2 regions of the Priestia sp. JV24 genome follow, and region 1 is predicted to be linked to the other one. Evidence: a T-box and tRNA genes for the amino acid it is inferred to sense, from the RefSeq annotation. Region 1 holds a T-box; the other holds one or more tRNA genes.

The links. A T-box is a leader RNA that pairs with one kind of tRNA and senses whether it is charged. The one in region 1 lies ahead of thrS (threonine--tRNA ligase), so its partner is inferred to be a tRNA-Thr.
Region 2: it has a tRNA-Thr gene. The T-box ahead of thrS (threonine--tRNA ligase) is inferred to sense a tRNA for this amino acid. The anticodon was not compared.

What each region holds. Positions count from the first base shown of each region.
Region 1 is NZ_JAPCIN010000015.1:562,297-573,160, forward strand. It holds gene rpsN (30S ribosomal protein S14) at 1-106, opposite strand, end outside; gene OK414_RS12210 (cell wall hydrolase) at 357-815, shown strand; gene OK414_RS12215 (sulfatase-like hydrolase/transferase) at 1,318-3,060, shown strand; T-box leader at 3,451-3,677, shown strand; T-box leader at 3,717-3,945, shown strand; gene thrS (threonine--tRNA ligase) at 3,999-5,216, shown strand; gene OK414_RS12225 (hypothetical protein) at 5,389-5,595, opposite strand; gene OK414_RS12230 (amino acid permease) at 5,980-7,380, shown strand; gene OK414_RS12235 (MFS transporter) at 7,446-8,654, opposite strand; gene OK414_RS12240 (MarR family winged helix-turn-helix transcriptional regulator) at 8,911-9,372, shown strand; gene OK414_RS12245 (MMPL family transporter) at 9,369-10,864, shown strand, end outside.
Region 2 is NZ_JAPCIN010000022.1:240,494-251,357, reverse strand. It holds gene OK414_RS20550 (TetR/AcrR family transcriptional regulator) at 1-410, opposite strand, end outside; gene OK414_RS20545 (DHA2 family efflux MFS transporter permease subunit) at 674-2,197, shown strand; gene OK414_RS20540 (aromatic ring-hydroxylating oxygenase subunit alpha) at 2,232-3,284, opposite strand; tRNA gene OK414_RS20535 (tRNA-Thr) at 3,495-3,567, shown strand; gene OK414_RS20530 (ABC transporter ATP-binding protein) at 3,821-4,771, shown strand; gene OK414_RS20525 (ABC transporter permease/substrate-binding protein) at 4,771-6,294, shown strand; gene OK414_RS20520 (hypothetical protein) at 6,437-6,607, shown strand; gene OK414_RS20515 (TIGR02206 family membrane protein) at 6,626-7,372, shown strand; gene OK414_RS20510 (NAD(P)H-dependent oxidoreductase) at 7,512-8,030, shown strand; gene OK414_RS20505 (hypothetical protein) at 8,059-8,424, opposite strand; gene OK414_RS20500 (LCP family protein) at 8,639-9,370, opposite strand; gene OK414_RS20495 (hypothetical protein) at 9,908-10,582, shown strand; gene OK414_RS20490 (M24 family metallopeptidase) at 10,658-10,864, shown strand, end outside.

The sequences.
Region 1 (10,864 bases):
GTTCATCATAATTTCCTTGTTCCTTTAACTGTTTTCTTAACTCAGCGTATTTTTCAACAAGTGCCTGTCGCTTCTTTTCCTTTGCGATCTTTGATTTTTTAGCCAAATAATCAATCCTTTCTTAAAATCTTTTTTATAAATCGTAATCATTATTATTTGTATTATTACATCATAAACCACTAAAGAATGAAAGGCAACTCATATTTAATCAGTAAAGTTATATTTTTATATGCTAAAAAAAATACGATAATATACAATTTCTTTTGGAACTGGATAATTTTTTGCAATGAAAGACTCTTATCTTTCTGCTAGCATATGAACCACGTCAAGAAATAGCAAGGAGGCTTTTTATTTTTATGATAAAGAAACTAGTAATCGCTATAGCAATGCTTATCCCAAGTTTTGGTGCAGGTTACTCAGCATTTGCTGCAGCGCCCGCTCATGAACAGCACGTTCAAGTAAATAAAAATGATAAAGAATTATTAGCTCGTCTCGTATCAGCCGAAGCCAAAGGAGAGCCTTATGCAGGCAAAGTAGCCGTGGCGACAGTTGTATTAAATAGAGTCGACAGCAGCAAATTCCCAGACACTGTAAAAGGTGTTATTTATCAAAAAGGTCAGTATAGTCCGGTCAGCAACGGTCAAATTAATAAACCTGCAGACAAAGATTCAAAAAAAGCTGTAGAAGAAGCAATTAACTTCCAAGGTCAAGGAAAAGGTTCATTATTCTTCTTTAATCCTGATAAAACGGGAGATCAATGGCTGCGCCAAAAACAAGAAACAATTAAAATAGGAAATCATGTATTTGCAAAATAATGAAAAAGCTAATAGCTGCGCGCTGCTATTAGCTTTTTCAGTTATGTACATAAAATAAACAGTAGAACAACCTTCAAAATTAGAATTTCGTGGTGAAATATAAAAAGTCATTCATAATTAAAAATATGAGGTGATAACGTGAAAGAGAATATGATGTTTGCTTGGATAGCTTCATGGTTAGCTCTTGCTGGTCAGCTCGTTTTTTTATGGGAATAGCGCTTTTTACAGGGGATTGGCGCTACATGATGTGGAGTTTTATGATAAGTATAATTGTAGGTATACCTAGTATCATTGGCACCTATAAACGAAATCAGCAGCTAAAAGCTTACAAAAAATAAGGAATATCGTGTTGAAACGAGTTATGAAAGACTTAGAGAAATCCTCCAAGTCTTTTTTTGTTTGGGTATAAAAAGACATGAACTGTACTCCGTTCTTCTAAAAAAAGTGCTTTTTACATAGTTTATCAATACAGAAAATTTGATAAACACGCGGAGGAGTAAACATGCAGAAACAGCCTAATTTTTTGTTGATTATCGTGGACGAGGAGCGATTTCCACCCTTATATGAAAGTAAAGAACTAAAAAAGTGGAGAAAAAAGCATTTAAAAGCACATAAATTTTTAAAACAGCATGGAATGGAGTTTACTCGTCATTACGTCGGTTCTACAGCTTGTTCACCAAGTCGAGCTACATTGTTTACAGGACAATACCCTTCCTTGCATGGAGTTACGCAAACGCAAGGTATCGCAAAGAAGTCACAAGATCCTGATATGTTTTGGCTGCAGCCTAATACCGTCCCGACGATGGGAGAGTATTTTAAGAAGGCTGGGTATCAAACCTTTTATAAAGGAAAATGGCATATTTCTGATGAGAACATCTTAATTCCAGGAACACATAACGTTTTTTCTAGCTATCAGATGCAAACAGGAATACCGGATCCAGAGAAAGAATGCCTCTATCAACGGGCTAATAAGCTTGAAAAGTTTGGTTTTTCAGGGTGGATTGGTCCGGAACCGGAAGGGAGAAATCCGCGCAATTCTGGTTCATCTGCGGCCATTGGAGTGAGCGGACGAGACGAAATATATGCAGAGGAAATCATAGAGCTTATTCAACGATTAGAACATCAAGCGCCTGCGCAGCCTTGGCTCATGGTAGCTTCATTTGTGAACCCGCATGACATTGCGCTGTTCGGAGCGATTACCAAACACCTTCCTATGTTTCAGTTTTCTATTGATGAGACGATTCCAAACATCGATCCGCCACCTACCATTAGAGAACCTTTACAAACAAAGCCTAGCGCTCAAAGCAGCTATAAATATATCTATCCAAAAGCGCTGCAGCCAACCCCAAATTCTAGCTTCTACCGGCGCTTGTATTATCAGCTGCAAAAAAATGTTGATAAACAAATTTTAAAAGTTCTTCGGACCATGGAACAATCTTCGTTCTATGAAAATACAATTATTATTTTTACGTCTGATCACGGTGATTTGCTTGGAGCTCACGGGGGACTACATCAAAAATGGTACAACATGTATGAAGAATCTATTCACGTTCCGCTTCTCATTCATAACAAGCGTTTGTTTCCTAGTTATCAACGTACAGACACACTGACTAGCCACCTTGACTTGATCCCGACAATGCTTAGTTTAGCTAATATAGATGCTTCTGCTATTCAAAAGCAATTACAAAAAAGTCATACGGAAGTACATCCATTTGTTGGGCGAGACCTGTCAGGTATACTTCGAGGAGAAACGTGTGCTGAGCAAGAGGAAACAGCGATTTTCTTCATGACAGATGATGACCCGACAAAAGGACTTCACCAAACAAATTTTTTAGGAGAAAGCTACCCGTCAGTTGTTCAGCCTAATCACATTCAAGCGGTCATTGTCGAGTTTTCGTCAGCGGCAGGAAAGGAAATTTGGAAATACGCTCGCTATCATGATAATCTGCAATTTTGGTCAGCAGATGACGAAAAAGATGAATTTATTCACGGAGAGCAATATGAAGGTTACCCTGTGAGTTTTGCTACCCTTAAAACAAATCGTGTTCCTGATCAAATTGAAATGTACAATTTGACCAAGGATCCGTTAGAAACAGTAAATCTGGCTCACCTGTATTTTTCGACAAATGAAACAAGGAAAATTCAGCGGCAGCTTGACGTTATTCTTAAAGAACAAGTCAGGAAAAAACGGATTTTTCCCCAAAGTGAAAGCATGCATGATGAGCTTCCGTCTACAGATAGATAAAAAATAGTTTCTACGGATTGAAGTCAAACATTTGCGTGAGCATAAAAAGGTGTATTTAATATTTTAATATATAAATAAAAAAACCTGATGATGCTTGTGATATGTTACTTGTTCTGGTTTGGGATAGTATTGGTTTCACTTCGTTAATTCCGCTTAGATAAACCAAATAAGGACTTATAGCATCTTTCTTTTTCGCCTTTATTGCTATAAAAATAAGAATGAAATGTAGTCGTTAATAGTATAATAAAAACTTTTTAAGTCCGTATATTCTTAAGTAACTTTTCAAAAATTCAAGCATAAAGTAATTCTATACCATTAAAAAATAAAAAATTACTTCTTGACTTTTGTTAAATTTATACACTATAATCGCTTTTAACAACTAATAAACAGTATTTGGCAATGAAAAGGACATGAATTAGATGCTGTTTTCTTCGCAGAGAATAGGGTCACTGGCTGAGAGCCCTTAAGAAATCATCTGATTTACCACCTTAGAGCTATTGCAGGGAACGTGCATAACTGAAACTGCAATCGGTAAAACCGTTATCTTTTTTGAGCGTAAAATACGTATAGGTATTTTACGGAATTAGGGTGGTACCACGGCCGCATTCGTCCCTTCACTAGGGATGAGTGCGGCTTTTTATGTAGAAAAAATGAATATACAAGCAATGAAAAGGACATGAATCATTTTTGGATTTTCTTTACAGAGAATAGGGTCACTGGCTGAGAGCCCTTAGAAAACAAAATGAATTTACCACCTTGGAGCTGCGGCGGGGAATGTGTATACACTGAAACCGCAACCGGTAAAACCGTTATCTTTTTAAGCGTAAAATACGTATGAGTATTTTACGGAATTAGGGTGGTACCACGGCCGCATTCGTCCCTTTACTAGGGATGAGTGCGGTTTTTTTGTTGAATAAAAATATATTGGAGGAATGAACATGTCAAAACAAGTGGAAGCAGAAAAGCGAAATCATCAAAAGTTAGGTCAAGAACTGGAGCTGTTTATGTCGATGGAAGAAGCTCCTGGTATGCCATTTTTCTTACCTAACGGAATGATTATTCGAAATGAGTTAGAAAATTATTGGAAACAAAAGCATTATAAAGCAGGCTATCAAGAAATAAAAACACCCATCATGATGAAACAGGAGCTCTGGGAACAATCAGGGCACTGGGAGCATTATCATGAGAATATGTATTTTTCAAATGTTGACAAACAAAACTATGCGATTAAACCGATGAATTGTCCGGGAGCCATTTTATTGTTTAACAGCAAGCGAAGAAGCTACCGAGAACTTCCGATTCGATACGCAGAGCTTGGATTAGTTCATCGTCACGAGCTTTCTGGGTCTTTAAACGGATTGCTAAGAGTCCGTTCATTTACACAGGACGACGCTCATTTATTCGTAGAACTCAGTCAGATTGAAGCTGAGATTAGCCGCATTCTAGCGTTTATCCATGACTTTTACTCACATTTTGGCTTCGATTACAAAGTAGAGCTATCCACACGACCTGAAAAATTCATGGGAGATATTGAAACATGGAACCAAGCAGAAAAGTCGCTTCAATCTGTGTTAAGTGAAAAAGGCTTAGACTATCAGGTGAATGAAGGAGATGGAGCTTTTTATGGGCCGAAAATTGATTTTCATATTTTAGATTCCTTAGGTCGAAGCTGGCAGTGCGGAACAGTTCAGCTTGATTTCTTAATGCCGGAGAAGTTTGACTGTATGTATATTGGAGAAGACAATAAACCTCATCGCCCCGTAATGATTCACCGCGCTATATACGGTTCCGTTGAGCGATTTATGGCCATCTTGATTGAACATTACGAAGGCCAATTTCCTCTTTGGTTAGCTCCTGTTCAACTCAAACTATTGCCTATTGCACCGCCACACGTGGAATATGCATATAAAGTGAAACACGAGCTGGAGTTAAAAGGGTATCGTGTTGAAGTAGACGATCGCATTGAAAAAATAGGGCTGAAAATTCGAGAAGCAGAAATGCTGAAAGTTCCTTATATGGCTGTGATAGGAGATAAAGAAGTGGAAAATGAATCGCTTGCTATGCGAAAGCACGGGAAGAAAAATATAGGAACAGTAAGTGTGGAAGAGGCAGCTGTACACTTGAATAAAGAAAAGAATTCAAACAGAGTTTGTTGAAGCTATTTACCTTACTAAATAGAAAAATCTGATTTTTTAAGTCAGATAGTGATTCCCTTCATTTTGTCTCACACCAAAATGAAGGGAATATTGAACTAGAAGGGTATAAGATAATATATATCAGCAGTATAACTTTTGCCTTAGACAAACGCCGGTATTTTATAAAAAAAATTTATCTTATTCCATTCGAATCGTTTGTACGGGATGAAGCTGAAGCCTCACCTGATGGTTTGTTCATGTTTTGCTGATCTCGCTTCTTTTTAGAAGGAGAGTAAAAAAGAAATTTAAACATAAAGTATACTCCTAATGCTAGTAAGATACAGCCAATAAGTAAGTTAATCATCTTTCTCCGCCCTTCATACACTTCAGTTTTCATCATTATAACACCCGGTAAGATAAAACATTCATCGTTCTGTAAATAATCTCTATGTCAGGAATTTATATCTGAAGATAGTTAGTAAAAAAGTTATCTAAAAACATATAAAGTAATTTTTTAGAATATTATTTTTATTCAAATTTATTATACATAAGCACAATGATAACCTCTTTATTTAGTTTATAAATCCAAAATAGAGCGATACTAAGAAATCGCTTACAAAAACTCTTGAAATATATATAATGATATTAGTATACTAATAGACAAGTTAGTAATTATTTCTATATAATTACTTCTGTATCTGAAGTGAAAACGCGCAGCCAAATGGGAAAAGACGTTATTTTCAAGTTTTTAATGGATGAGTGGCAACAGAGAGGAGAGAGTGCAATGGGAAAACTATTTAAAAAGAAGTCAATCGAGCAATTATTAGAACAAAGTCAAAACAAATCTCTAGTCAAAACATTAGGAGCATTCGATTTGACTCTTCTTGGTATTGGAGCCGTAATCGGAACGGGGGTTTTAGTATTAACAGGCTTAGTAGCTGCTAACGATGCTGGACCAGCCGTTATTTTTTCTTTTATATTGGCTTCTATTGTATGCGGTTTTGCAGCGCTGTGCTATGCAGAATTTGCTTCAACTATACCTGTATCTGGGAGCGTTTACACCTATACATATGCAACCATCGGCGAAGTGGTAGCGCACTTAATGGGATGGACGTTGCTTTCTGTCTATTTGTTAACAATGTCAGCAGTAGCAAACGGATGGTCTTCTTATTTTAACAACTTTTTAGAAGGCTTTGGTTTTTCGCTGCCAAAAGAATTGATTACGATCCCTGCAAATGGAGGTCTAGTGAACCTTCCTGCTATTTGTATTACGCTTCTTATTACATGGCTGCTTTCAAGAGGAACAAAAGAAAGTAAAAAAGTGAATAACTTTATGGTGCTTGTTAAATTGTTTATTATCCTTCTTTTTATTATTGTAGGAGCTTTTTATGTAAAACCGTCTAATTGGACACCTTTTATGCCTTATGGAATTGAAGGTGTTGTGACAGGGGGCGCGGCCGTATTTTTTGCTTTCTTAGGTTTTGATGCCTTATCTACATCAGCAGAAGAAGTAAAGAATCCGCAGCGCAATTTGCCCATTGGAATTATTAGTTCACTTGTGATCTGCACGATTATTTATGTAGCAGTATGCCTTGTTATGACTGGAGTTGTTTCGTACAAGGAATTGAATGTTCCAGAAGCAATGGCCTATGTTCTCCATTCAGTAGGACAAAATGCAGTGGCAGGAGTTATTGCTGCAGGAGCCGTCATTGGAATCATGGCTGTTATTTTCGCCTACATTTATGCAGCAACACGCATTTTATTCTCAATGAGCCGCGACGGCTTGCTGCCAAAAGCATTTGCTAAAACAAATGAGAAAACGGGAGTTCCGACTCTTTCTACTTGGCTAGTAGGGATTATCGGAGCGTTAATTTCAGGATTTATTGATCTAAAAGAACTTGCGAATTTAGCAAATATCGGAGCTCTTTTAACTTTCGGCATGGTGGGCGTCAGCATTATCATCTTACGTAAAACGCACCCAACTTTAAAACGTGGATTTACAATGCCGTTTGTACCTGTTTTACCAATTTTATCTGTATTATCTTGTTTATTTTTAATGATTAATCTTCCTAAAACAACATGGCTGTATTTTAGCATATGGATTGTGCTTGGTATAGTTGTATATGTCGGTTATTCTCGTAAACACAGTCGATTAACAAGTAAAGAAATGAAAAAAGTGAGTTAAAAGTAAAAAAAGAGCCTTTCAGCAAAGAAAGGCTCTTTTTTACTTATTGTTCGGTTGTTAGACAGTTAGAACGATTGTTCACTATGTTTTTTGCGTGTCTCCACAATAAAAAGACAAGTGCTGATAATAAAAGCCGTTCCTACAAAAATGGCGCCAACCCAAGGAAGTGAAGTAAGTCCCACATGATTAATAATTACGCCTCCGAAAAAGGCGCCAAAAGCATTTCCTAAGTTAGCAAACGAGTGATTCGAAGTAGAAGCTAAAGCAGGTGCTTCCTGTGCTAAGTTCATAATTTTCACTTGAATACCAGGCATTACAGCAAATGCTGCTGCTCCCCAGAAAAACAGCGTGATAATAGCTGCTGTTGGGCTTTTGGCAGTAAACGTAAAAATAGTCAGCACAATACAAAGAAAAGCAAATATACCTACAACCGAAGGCATTAACTTCCAGTCTGCTAGCTTGCCTCCAACAACGTTTCCGAGCGTAACGCCGCATCCATATAATACAAGTATCCACGTAACGCTATGTTCACTTACTCCTGTAACGTCTTCAAGAAGCGGTGTAATGTACGTAAATACAGTAAATAAACTGCCGCATCCTATTGCGCTTAAAAGAAGCATCACAAGAAGTTTTGGTTGAGTAAAAGCAGCAAACTGCTGTTTTAGACCCGTTAATTTGTCTTGACCAAGCTTTGGGATAAACAGAATAATACCAATAAATGCAATAATCCCCATGATCGTAATAGCTCCAAACGAAGCTCTCCAGCCTAAGTGTTGCCCAATGAATGTTCCCACAGGAACGCCGATGATATTTGCAATGGTTAAACCTGCCATCATCGTTGCGACAGCACTTGCACGTTTATGAGGTTGTACGAGCCGTGAAGCAATAACAGCGCCTACTCCAAAGAAAGTACCGTGACATAATGCCGTAACTAAACGAGCTCCCATTAAAATTCCATAGCTGGGTGCAACAATAGCAATTGCATTTCCCAGAATAAACAAAAGCATAAGTAAACAAAGCAGAAGCTTTTGAGGAAGTCGATGAGTAAAAATAGTTAAAATTGGCGCGCCGATTGCTACTCCTAAAGCATAGCTTGTAATTAGCTGTCCAGCAGTCGAAATGCTAACATGAAGGTCTTCCGCAACGTTAGGCAGTATCCCCATAATAACAAATTCCGTCATTCCAATGGCAAAAGCTCCAAGAGTCAATGAGATGAGAGCAATTGGAAAGGAATCTTTCTTACTGACCTGCTCATTAGCATGCATTGTATTCATGTGTGATCACCCTTTCTGTGTATAAAATTTATATCTCCTTGAAAAGAAGTCAATTACTAATAATACTTAAGTGATGGAGCTTTGACAACCAAAAAAGCTGATGTAAGCGGTATCTTTCGGGATTTCTATTTATCTTTATCATATATGAAGACAGTCAGACATAAATTTATTGACAGAATAAAGTTTAGTCCTATAAACTATTTTTAAAGTTGAATAGTTTATACCTATAAACTAAATGAGCAAAGGAGGGAAAGAAGTGACGAAAAGCAAGTTATATCAAGCTGTAGAACTTTTTGAAGAAGTGCTGTTTGTGGGAACAGAAGTAATTCACAGAGAGCTTAGCCATAACCTCTTCGAACATGTCTCTAGGCAGCAGTTTGATTTGTTAAATAGTTTAATGATTAAAGGTCCATCTTCACCAGGCAGTCTTGCTGTCTTGCAAGGTGTTCATAAAAGTGCCATTTCGAATCGAATTAAAAAACTGCTCGAAAAAGGGCTTGTGGAGTGGGACACTAACGAACTAGAGAGCGATAAACGTTCTAAGCTTATTAAGATTACGGCTGAAGGAGAAAAGGTAATAAATGACGGAAATGCCGCGTGTTTTAGTATCATTGAGAATTTGTTTGATGATGTAGAAGAAGAAAAAATAGATACATTTATTGAAATTCTTACAATGGCAAAAGAAAAGTTAACTATAAAAGGGGAAAGCAAAAAATGAAATTTATTGTGAAATTTAAGTGGGTGATTGCGGCCTTTATTTTAGCTTTAACGGTTATATTGATGCTAACGTCACCAAATTTAACAAAGCTCGCAAGTGAAAAAGGACAGTCTCAGCTTCCAGACGATGCCGTTTCATCTAGAGCTAGCCAAATTCTAAAAAATGCTGGAGAAGATAGTAATACCATTAGCATGGTTATCAAGTTAGATAACGTATTAGATAAAGATAGTGAGAAACAAATACAGAAAATCATTGATAAGACAGAGAAAATTAAAGGTGTAAAAGATGTCACAACGCCTTTAACAGATGATCAAGATGTTCGTAATCAATTAATGTCTAAAGACAAAAAAACCGTTTTAGTTCCGGTTACTGTCAGTGGATCGGATGAAAAAGTTGAAAAAATAGCGAATGAGATTTATGGTAGCGTGCCAAAAGACACTACGGCATATGTAACAGGTGCATCTCTTATTAATCAGGATTTTGCACACAGTTCAGAAGAAGGGTTAAAGAAAACCGAGTTTATTACTATCTTTTTGATTTTAGGTTTGCTTTTACTCGTTTTCCGTTCAGTCGTGACGCCGTTTATTCCTATTTTAATTGTGGGAATCACATACTTAATCAGTCAATCGTTACTAGGGATTTTAGTTAAAAATGTCGATTTTCCAATCTCAACGTTCACGCAAACGTTCTTAGTAGCTATTTTGTTTGGAATTGGTACGGATTACTGCATTCTTTTACTTAACCGTTTCCGTGAAGAGTTGGCAAACGGACATGATAAAGCAGAGGCCACGATCACGGCTTATCGTACAGCAGGAAGAACGCTATTTATCAGCGGAATTGCCGTATTTATTGGGTTTGCAGCCATTGGATTTGCCAAGTTTGCCATTTTCCAGTCGGCTGTCGGGGTAGCAGTGGGCGTAGGTGTACTGCTAGTCATTTTATTTACTCTGCTTCCACTTTTTATGGTTACGCTTGGAGAAAAATTATTTTGGCCGTCTAAAAAAGTGGCTTCTCATAGTGATAATAAGCTGTGGGGCTTTTTAGGAAAAAAGGCAGTGGCGCGACCGTTCGTGTTTTTAGTCATTACAGCGATTATTACCGTGCCTTTTATTGTAACGTACGACTCAAAAGTATCGTTTGATTCTACTGCTGAAATAAGCAGTGATTATAAATCTATAAAAGGACTAAATGCTATCAGTGATGCACTGGGAGAAGGAAAAGCGTTTCCTGTCAATGTTATTATTAAAGGAGATAAAGAGTTAACAAAGGCGGATGTTATTCCTTATTTAGGAAATATAAGCAAAGCAATTGAAAAAGTGGATCACGTGGATTCTGTTATGACTATCACACAGCCTACCGGAGAAAAGATTGATGATTTATATGTTAATTCACAGCTAGGCTCTGTATCAGACGGAATCAAAGATGCTGTTAAAGGAATCGGAGATGTACAAAAAGGATTAAGTGATGTTGAAAAAGGGCTAAATCAAATAGC
Region 2 (10,864 bases), on a different contig from region 1:
TGTCCAAATAAATCAATGAACCGTTTGTAAACCCAGTTTACTTCAATAAACTGGGTGTTTTTTATGTATGCTTTTAAATCGGGATCATTGGAAACAAATACTTCTTCAAGTAATGTAAAAAATTTATGTTTATGATGGTTTTTCATCTGTGCATCAATCTGTTTAACAAACACATCTACATCGGTCAGGCTTTTACCAACCAGCAGCTGATTTCGCTCTTGTTCAATTGTTGTATGAAGCCAGGTAAAAACAGCGATTAATAATTCATTTTTTGAAGAAAAATAGTTGTAGAATGTTCCTTTTGAAATGCCGCTATAATCAATGATGTCTTGAATAGATGTAGCTTGAAATCCTTTTTCAACGAAGAGATGGTGTGCATTTTTTACAACTTGCTGTTTTCGGTTGTTCATTATTATCACCTAAATATAAAATTAGACTCATGGTCCAACTTTATGATACATGATTTAAAGCGTTTACACAAATGTTCTTTTCAAAAAAAAGGCGATATCACGACAATGTATTGAGATAAAAGGATTAAAGGACTAAAAAAGTCGATAAAATAAAGGACATGAACGCAAGATTTTTCGCTTGCATAAATTGAACTCACAGTATAATATACTCTATGTAGAACGTGTGTCTAAAAAATGAACTTAAAGTATAAGGAGGTACAATAATGAGTCAATCGATAAATCAAATGGAAAAGCCGCCTTATGGCATAATTGCTATTTTGTTAATTGGCGCTTTTATCTCATTGTTGAATGAAACGTTATTAAACGTGGCGCTGCCGTCTATTATGAAAGACTTAGATGTGACAACGTCAACTGTCCAGTGGCTTTCTACTGGTTATATGTTAGTAAATGGTATTATGATTCCAACTACCGCTTTTTTAATTCAGCGTTATTCTGTCAGAGGCTTATTTTTAACGGCTATGACTTTATTTACAGCAGGAACAATACTTGCCGGTGCTTCGTCCGTATTTTCGGTCTTGTTAACCGCTCGTATTATTCAAGCATCAGGCGCAGCCATTATGATGCCGCTTTTAATGAACGTATTGCTCACAAGTTTCCCATTAGAAAAACGCGGAGCTGCGATGGGGATCTTCGGTTTAGTTATGATTTTTGCTCCGGCAATTGGTCCTACCTTATCAGGGTGGCTGATTGAACACTATGAGTGGAGAATGCTGTTCCACCTTGTTACGCCAATCGCGGCAATTGTATTAATAGGTGCTTTCTTCCTATTAAAAGACAAAAAAGAAAAAGTGGAAATCAATTTGGATTTTTTATCTCTTTTGTTATCTACAATTGGATTTGGAGGACTTCTATACGGATTTAGCTCAGCAGGAGATAAAGGCTGGGATTCTGTGGAAGTATACGGCACCATTATCGTAGGAGCTGTGGCGCTGATTTTATTTATTACGCGTCAGTTCAAGCTAAAAACACCTATGCTTGAATTCCGTATTTTTAAATATCCAATGTTTGCTTTATCGTCAACGATTTCAATGGTAATCACAATGGCGTTATTCTCAGCCATGCTGTTAATGCCAATTTATGTTCAAACGGTACGAGGCATTTCTCCGCTTCACTCAGGATTACTAATGCTTCCGGGTGCGCTGCTAATGGGTGTGATGTCTCCGATTACCGGAAAATTATTTGATAAATTCGGAGCGCGTGCACTGGCTGTAACGGGTCTAACGATTACAGCCGTCACGACGTATTTCTTCAGTAACTTAGAGCTTGATACGACATATACAACGCTCATTACGCTTTACACGCTTCGCATGTTCGGAATGTCTATGGTGATGATGCCAGTTATGACAAACGGATTAAATCAGCTGCCGCAGCGCTTTAATCCGCATGGTACTGCGATGAATAACACGCTTCAACAAGTATCGGGAGCTATTGGTTCGGCTCTTTTAGTAACGGTGATGTCAAATCGTACAGCTACGCACGCAAAAGAGCTTGCTCAAGATGCAATGAGCGGAGCAGGAGCAGCGAATGCAACGGCAGCCGGGGCAGCTCAAATGAAAGAACAAATTGGGATGCAGGCAATGGTACAAGGAATTAACGATGCGTTTGCCGTCTCAGTAGTACTAGTGGTGGTTGCCTTAATTCTTTCAGTGTTTATGAAACGCGCCACGCCGGCAAGTGAAGATGAAGTGATAAAGGAAAAAGCAGGACGCGAGCAGTTTGCTAAATAAAAAAGAAATCCCCGCTGAGACAGCGGGGATTTCTTTAGCTTGTATATCTAAAGCTTAAGCCCATTTTCTTTAATAATTTCCGGTAGCCGATGGACGTTTGATCAGCCATAATATGCGCTTCCATCTGCAGGTCTAAAGGCAAGTCTTCAGGCTTTTGGTTTTCAACCATTTCACGGTCTTCGTCAAAGACGCGAAGGTTAAAGTCATACACACCTTCAACGGGAGAATCTTTGTCAAAGTTTCGAGCGATTGGTGCGAATAAACGTGTTTCGCGGGCTGAAATAGGAGAGACTGCATTCATAATCCACAGCTCTGCGCCTTCTGGGAAGTATACTTTTAGCGTAGCTGTAAACGGCGGATAAACATCAAAGACGCGAAGCCATTTAAAATCAGGTGGATTTAAATGCTGCTGTTCTTTGGAATAATTGCTCACGGTGCTCGTATATTCTACATGAAGCCCATAATCTGTATCGCTTACTTTATATTTAGGCACAAAGGCGTTGTTTCGATCACCAAATGTGTCCGTGTGCACCCAAGCAAAATGAGCTACGTCTAAAAAGCCTTCCATTTGACGACCAGCCGAACCCATGATATCAAAGCTGGGACAAACAATTTGCTGAAAATCAGGGGCCTCCCACGCATCGAAGTAAGGCAGGTTATCTTGTTCACCTGTCAGGGAAGTCCACACTAATCCAAATCGTTCAATAACTGGATAGACAGCCATACACAGGCGGGGAGAAATGTTGGCATCAGGGTGAGCTGGAATCGACGTGCATGCGCCGTCCGTTGCATAGCGGAAGCCGTGGTAAGGACAGACAATTTCATCATCTTCCACCCAGCCCATACTAAGGGGGGTGCCTCGGTGAACGCATAAATCACGAGCCGCTACTACTTTGTGTGTGGTACGGTATAGAACTAGATTTACATCTAGCAGTTTTACGGACGTTGGTTTCTCTGTTACATCACTGCAGCGTGCGACGGGGTACCAATACTTAGCGAGCGTCGTCCAATCTTCCAGGCTGAACGTGCAGTCTCTTGGGTAGGGAGTTGCCGTTTTTGATTTGGTCATGGTTGGTTGTTGTTCCATCTATTTTCTTCCCTTCTTTTGTAAGCTCTTTTACTAAGGGTAATATAAAAAAAGAAAATTCACACAATTTATGTAAGGAGTTCTAACATAAAATATGGAACTTTGTAGAAAGTGCGAATTTCAGAAGAAGCAAATTAGAGAATATACCAATAAAAAAATTTAAAAAAGCGCTTCCTAAATGAATTTAAACGTGATATAATTTTCCAAGACGCTGGTGTAGCTCAGTAGGTAGAGCACTTGCATGGTAAGCAAGAGGTCGCAGGTTCGATCCCTGTCGCTAGCATACTAAAAAACCTTCTTTTTTGTTGAAAGAAGGTTTTTTTATTTGTGTCGGCTTTAAAATTATTCTTTCCCGCCTTGTGAAAACTTTAACAGTTTGATAGCCTTATTAGGAGGTTATGAGAAAATATGTGTATCTTTTTCCCTATGTCTTATGAATCATATTTAGAAATATTCTTAAAAGAATGTTTATTGCCTCTGAATATTGGGTACACGAAACTCGGGGTTAAATTTCAACAGGGAGGGTGAACGATAATTTGATTACGTTTAAGAATGTGTCAAAGCAATATCCAGACGGTACGACCGCCGTGAAAAATATTAATCTAGAAATTAAAGAAGGAGAGTTTTTCGTTTTAATTGGTCCGAGTGGGTGTGGGAAAACAACCACCTTAAAAATGATTAACCGTCTTCATGATATTACCGAAGGAGAACTATACATAAAAGATAAGCTCGTATCGGACCACAACATACATAAGCTACGCTGGAACATTGGTTATGTCCTGCAGCAGATTGCTCTTTTTCCCCATATGACCATTGCTGAAAATATAGCCATTGTACCCGAGATGAAGCATTGGAAGAAAAATAAAATCAAAACGCGCATTGATGAACTGCTTACTTTGGTAGGACTAGACCCAAAGCAGTATCGAAACCGAAAGCCGTCTGAGCTCTCAGGTGGCCAGCAGCAACGTGTAGGTGTAGCACGTGCCCTCGCAGCTGATCCCCCCGTTATTTTAATGGACGAACCCTTTAGTGCCCTCGATCCGTTAAGCCGCGAACAGCTTCAGCAAGATGTTATTAGTTTAAAAGAAAAAATCAAAAAAACATTTGTGTTTGTTACGCACGATATGAGCGAAGCGATGACGCTTGGAGATCGTATCTGCCTGATGAAAGATGGGGAAATTGTTCAAGTTGGAACCCCGGAGGAATTCATTCAAAAGCCTAAAAATGAATTTGTAAAAACATTTATTGGAAATCAAGGCAATGCTTTATTTGAGACATTGGATATGTTTGTCAAAGAAAGTGAACAGCCGGACGTAGAACCTACTGAAGAGTTAGCTTCAACTGCCACTGTTCAGCAGGCAATGGACGCCCTTTACGATCATGAAGCAATAGCCGTGAAAAAAGGGAGCAAACGTATTGGCGTTGTAACGCGCAAAACTCTATTAGCGTTTCTTTCTGATAAAACGAAAGAAGGAGGCACGCTGTAATGAATGCACTAAGCACATTATTAGATCAACGAGGAGATGCACTGTTTCAAGCTCTTCTTGAACACATTCAAATTTCAGTACTAGCTCTTGTTATCGCCGTATTAATTTCAGTGCCGCTCGGACTGTACTTAACGAGGCATGACCGCATTGCTGAACCAATCATTGGCGTAACAGCCGTACTGCAAACCATTCCTTCACTCGCTTTATTAGGGTTACTGATTCCTCTTGTCGGAATTGGAACCTTTCCCGCGGTTATTGCACTGTTTTTATATTCGCTTCTTCCTATTGTACGAAATACATATACCGGAATTAAAGAAGTGGACCCATCTTTAATTGAAGCATCCAAAGCCATGGGGATGAACTCGTGGAGACGATTAATTAAAGTAGAACTTCCTCTAGCACTTCCTGTCATTATGGCCGGAATTCGCACAGCGATGGTACTCATTATTGGCACAGCGACAATCGTGGCTCTTATCGGAGCGGGCGGACTCGGAAGCTTAATTTTGCTTGGTATTGACCGAAGCGATAATAGTTTGATTTTATTAGGAGCCATTCCAGCAGCATTATTAGCGCTTATTTTTGATGGAATTCTGCGAACGATTGAACACTCAGCTAAAGAAGGGTCCAAAAAACGCTCGTTTATTATGATCATCGTATTAATACTCATTCTTGTTTCTCCGTTTGCAGCGATGAGCGCAACAAAACCAGACCTTGTTATCGGAGGGAAAATTGGTGCAGAACAAGACATTTTAATTAATATGTACAAAGAATTAATTGAAGATCAAACCGATATGAAAGTAAATCTTCGTTCGTCGCTTGGGAAAACGGTATTTGTATTTGAGGCTCTGCGTAACAAGGAAATTGATTTGTACCCTGAATATACAGGTACAGCCATTGTGACGCATCTAAAGGAACAGCCGGACAGCAAAGATGAAACAGAGGTGTACAAGCAGGCAAAAGAAGAGTTTCAAAAGAAATTCGGTCTTGTCTATTTAGATCCAATGAAGTTTAATAATACGTACACATTGACCGTGACAAAAGAATTTGCCAAAGAAAATAATCTAACAACTATTTCAGATTTGGCAAATGCAACAGATAAAGTAAAAGCAGGATTTACGCTTGAGTTTAAAGATCGTGAAGACGGCTATGTAGGCATCCAAAAAGAATATGGCCTTACCTTCCCGAATATTAAAACCATGGAGCCGAAGCTTCGCTATCGCGCTGTAGAAAAAGGCGATATTAACATGCTTGATGCTTACGCAACGGACCCTGAAATTAAACAGTTTGGTTTGAAAGTCTTAAAAGACGATCAGCAGCTCTTCCCGCCGTATCAAGGAGCGCCTGTGCTTCGTGAAGATACGCTAAAAGAGCACCCTGAACTGAAAAAAATCTTAAATCAACTGGGCGGTAAAATCAGTGATGAGGAAATGCGTGAAATGAACTATCAAGTAAATGCGAAAGGAAAAACGGCTGAAGAAGTTGCTCATCAATTCTTAGTGAAAAAAGGATTAATTAGAGAGTAAAAACGAAGAAAAAAGCTAGGATAACAGTATGTTAGTTGAAAGAAGATCCGAATGATGAATCGTTCGGATCTTTTTATTTTAGTTGGTTCTAGCAGTTGATTGGAGGGCAACGCGAAGACTCCCGCGGAAAGCGAAGCCTTGCATGGAAATCAACTGCGGTGCAAGAAGTGATCCATACTCGATTATTTACACCATTCGTCCGTCTTTAGATTGGCGTGATTTCGTTATGTCTCAATCTCCTTTTAATGCGAGAGAAGCATTAATGAAAATGAGGTCTTATGAACAAGCTAAAGGTACCGAACTTGTTTTCTGATGGAAGGGAGGCGCTTTTATGAATTCATTTTTTACGTGTCATCCTGTACAACATTCCTTTCAGCTTTTTTCAGTTGAACATCTTGTAACTTTAGCTATTATCGTGATTATAGGAGCATTTATTTTTTTGTGTCGAAAGCAGCTGCGAAAAAAGAGGTTTGTGTTCATTTTGCTTTCACTCATTCTAATTGCTTCAGAAACAGCCTACCAAGCTTGGGAAATCAGCTGCCATCAGTGGTCTGCTGAAACTTCCTTGCCTCTTCAGCTCAGTGATATAGTCGTGCTGCTGGCTGCTGTTATGCTGATAACCAAAAGCAGGTTTCTTTTTTATTTTGTGTACTTCGCAGGAATCAGCAGCTCTGTTCAAGCGATGATTACCCCAGACCTTGGCGGCTATGCGTATGCCCAGTTTCGCTATGTGCAGTTTTATGTATCGCATGGCGGTGTGGTACTTGCTTGCTGTATGCTAATTGCTGTTTGCAGATATGAGCCGACGTTTCGTTCTTTGTGGGTAAGCGTAGTATTTGTTAATCTGTACGGAGGTTTTATCTATGTCATGAATTGTTTACTCGGGGCGAATTATTTATACATGATGAAAAAGCCAGAACACGCTTCCTTGCTGGATGTTCTTGGACCTCATCCTTGGTATTTAGTATGGATTGAAGGAATGATAATTCTTAGCTTTCTTGTCCTTTATCTGCCGTTTTGGATACATAAAAAAAGTAAAGGTGATAAAAGCAAAGTCAATTTTATTGAAGCAGAATGATAATACTGGTAGTTTATAAGTGTAAACTAACTTGGATTTGCTGAAGGAAAAGGAAAGAATGACTGAGCAAGCCGTGAGAGGCAAGCGTAAAAAATAGAAAAAACAAAGCAAGCACAGACATTAGAAGGAGAGTAGCAAAATGAAAACACTTGTTATTTTAGCGCATCCAAACTTAGCATCTTCTCGCATTAATAAAGCGTGGGCAGAGCGAGTAAAAAAAGAAGAGAATGTGTACGTTCATGATTTATACGCAAACTATCCCGATTTCAAAATTGATGTAGAAAAAGAGCAGGAGTTAGCTGTTCAATTCGATCGTATTGTTTTTCAATTTCCATTTTACTGGTACAGCTCACCGGCACTCTTAAAAGAGTGGCAAGATGTTGTCTTAACATACGGATGGGCTTATGGAAGCAAAGGTACTAAACTTCAGGGAAAAGAGTTTGTCGTAGCTACTTCGACAGGAGGCCCTGCGGAAGCTTATCAAGAAGGGGGATACAACCGTTACCCAATGAATCATCTGCTTCTTCCGTTTCAAGCTACGGCAAATTTAACAGGTATGAAGTTCCAAACGCCATTTTTATTTCAAGGAGCAGGCGGTGACCTGAGTGACAAAGTTATTCAAGATAGTGCCGAAAGCTACGCTCGATTACTAAGATAATAAAAAAAAGCCGCGTTAACGCGGCTTTTTAATTTACATTTGTTCGTGAAAAAGAAGTAAGCAGCTTTTGAGGAGCGATATCTAATCCTTCAATGAGTAATCCTGTCATAGCCGTTAGACTCCCGACTTCAAATGATTCTCCCGCTCTCCAAAATGCGGATTCACCTTGTTTGATATAAATTTTCAGGCCGTTATCCCCAGCTACCCAGCCTTCCCCGTGAACGACTAATAGAAGCTGTGGAATCGTAGCTTCTTGACGAGGGGTATAATCATTTTCTTGAAAAGATAGAAAGCTAATTTTGACATCTCCAGTATGAGAAAGCAATGGGTTTACTTTATAAGTAGAATGAAGAAAGGAACGCTCTTCTTCAGATTGAAAACCATATAATTTCATACGTTCATCTCCTTGAATCAAAAATATAAAAAAGAAGTCCTTCTCTTTTCATATACGCATGTAACAGGAAAAATAGAACTTCAAAGAAATAGCTGTTTCCTGGAAAATGGCTTCATTTTTTGTCGAAGCTCAAATTTTTTTGAAGGATAGGGAGGAAAAACAGAAGTTTTTTTGAATAGTATAAAAAAAGGTGTCCGCCAATGGACACCTTTTCCTAATTTAAAAATGACTGTAACGCTTGTTTGTTTTCTTCAAGGTCGATGCTTAAAACAGCACCAATACCGGATATTCGTTCATTTGAATAGGAACCTTCAACCGGTAAACGAAGAGATTTTAAATCTGGCTGATTTCCAACTAAAAAATCTTTTCCTATCACAATAAATGTTTTTGGCGGAATATTTGTATCCACATATGGATCAATGACGCCCCATAGCTTAGGAGCTTTCGCCAGCGTCTTTACTTGAAGAGCTTCATCCATTAATTTACCGATCACTTCTTGTTGACGCTTCACGCGCCCGAAATCACTTTGGCTATCATGTCGGAATCGCACGTATCCTAGTAATTTATCTCCGTGAAGAGTTTGTTTTCCAGGTTTTAGCGTCATGCCAATTCCTGATGACATTTCGTGCGGCACGGTAACCGTAATTCCCTCAGGGGCAATCGTATCGGCAACTTTAGAAAAGCCTTTAAAATCAACAACGGCATAATAGTTTACATCTACGCCGAAATTTTCTTTAATTGTCTTACGCATTAATTCGGGCCCGCCAAATGCATAGGCTGAATTTAATTTGTTTTTGCCATGTCCAGGAATATCCACATATGAATCACGCATCAAAGAAACAAGTTTAGGCTGATTGCTGTCTTTGTCATAATGAGCAATCATGATTGTATCGGCACGCGAATGTTCTTCACCTCGAGAGTCAATTCCAAGAAGCAGCACATTCATGCTATCTAAATTGGCACTTGCACCATTAAAATCAAATTGTCCATCTTTCCCAAAAGCTCCGTCTGCTTCTGCTAACCCTTGTTGGTATTGATAATACACATACGCACCAGCGGCGATTACAAGAATGAGAAAGAAAAGAAGTAGCTTTCTAAAGCGTTTCTTTTTTCTTTGCTTTTTTCTTTTATGTTGTTTACGTTCTGTACGTTCTTCCAAATGTCTCACCATCGCATTCAAAAATATTAATACTTTTTTGTTTGAAACCAATTATGCAAAAAATTATAAAACGACATAATAAAATTAACACTAAGGAATTAGATTAGCAAGTACGTTCACTAGTAAATCTGCGAAGACAGCTAAAATAAGAGAAGTTTACAAATAGAAGAAAGAGGAAATAAAGGTTATTTTTTTCAAGAATCTTTGTTATAATCTATCATAGTTAGGGGAAAAGTTCTGTCTTTTAAGAATGGAATAAGAGGAAAGTCTCCATTTTGGGAGAATCAAATATAGGTCTAAATATAGAAAAAAGGAGTGAAGCGAATGAGTATATATGTGTCATCTTCGAACCTTGTGCTGATTCCAGAAGCGGCGTTAAGTCATTGGAAACCTTATGGCGCGGGGGAATTGACCGGAGCTATTATTTCAGGTAAAGATAGTGCTGAAATAATTAAAGAGCTTAATCAATCGTCTATTCTGCCTTTTACAAGTTTTTTCTATCGAAAGCATTTTGTTATTCTGTTTGATAAAGAACAAGTGAAAAATCATTTTGAACAGCTGCTTTTATTATATAAATCTCAGGGATATATTTTTTATTCTTCTACTTTATACGATGATCACTGGTCCCAGGTCCTTGAAGGAACGAAGCAGCTGCTAACGGTAAATGGACAAGTGGTGCCAGTGCTCGAGCTTGAACAAAACGGTGAATTCGATGTTGTGCGTGATGAATACGGTCTGCACATAGTGATAGATGATGACGAAGACGAAGAGAAGCAGCTAGAAAAAAAAGTTCATGAGCTTCCGCTTGAAGAAGGTACCTATTTTATTGGCGATCCGGGATTTGTTGAAAACCGGGACATGCTGGTAAAAGAATATTTTCCTAAAGGTACGTACGAATTTATTTATAGATACGGAGAAAATGGCTGGCTGATGAAAGTAAGTATTCAGCGAAAAGCGATTAAAGAGCAGCTTACTACTCTTCACGCGGCTTTGTCTTAACCTCTATTCATTGTACAATATTGCTAAATAACTATGTTATAATAGTAATATTGCACAATGAAAGGGGTTTTTTTAATGGAAGCACGTTTACAAAAAGTTGTATCGTGGCTAAAAGAAAAGAATGTAGAAACGGCCTTTATTTCGTCAACCGAAAACGTATTTTATTTAACTGGATTTCACACGGATCCGCATGAGCGTTTACTTGGCTTATTTGTGTTTAACGAAGCGGAGCCGATGCTTGTTTGTCCATCAATGGAAGTAGGACAAGCAAAAGAAGCGGGC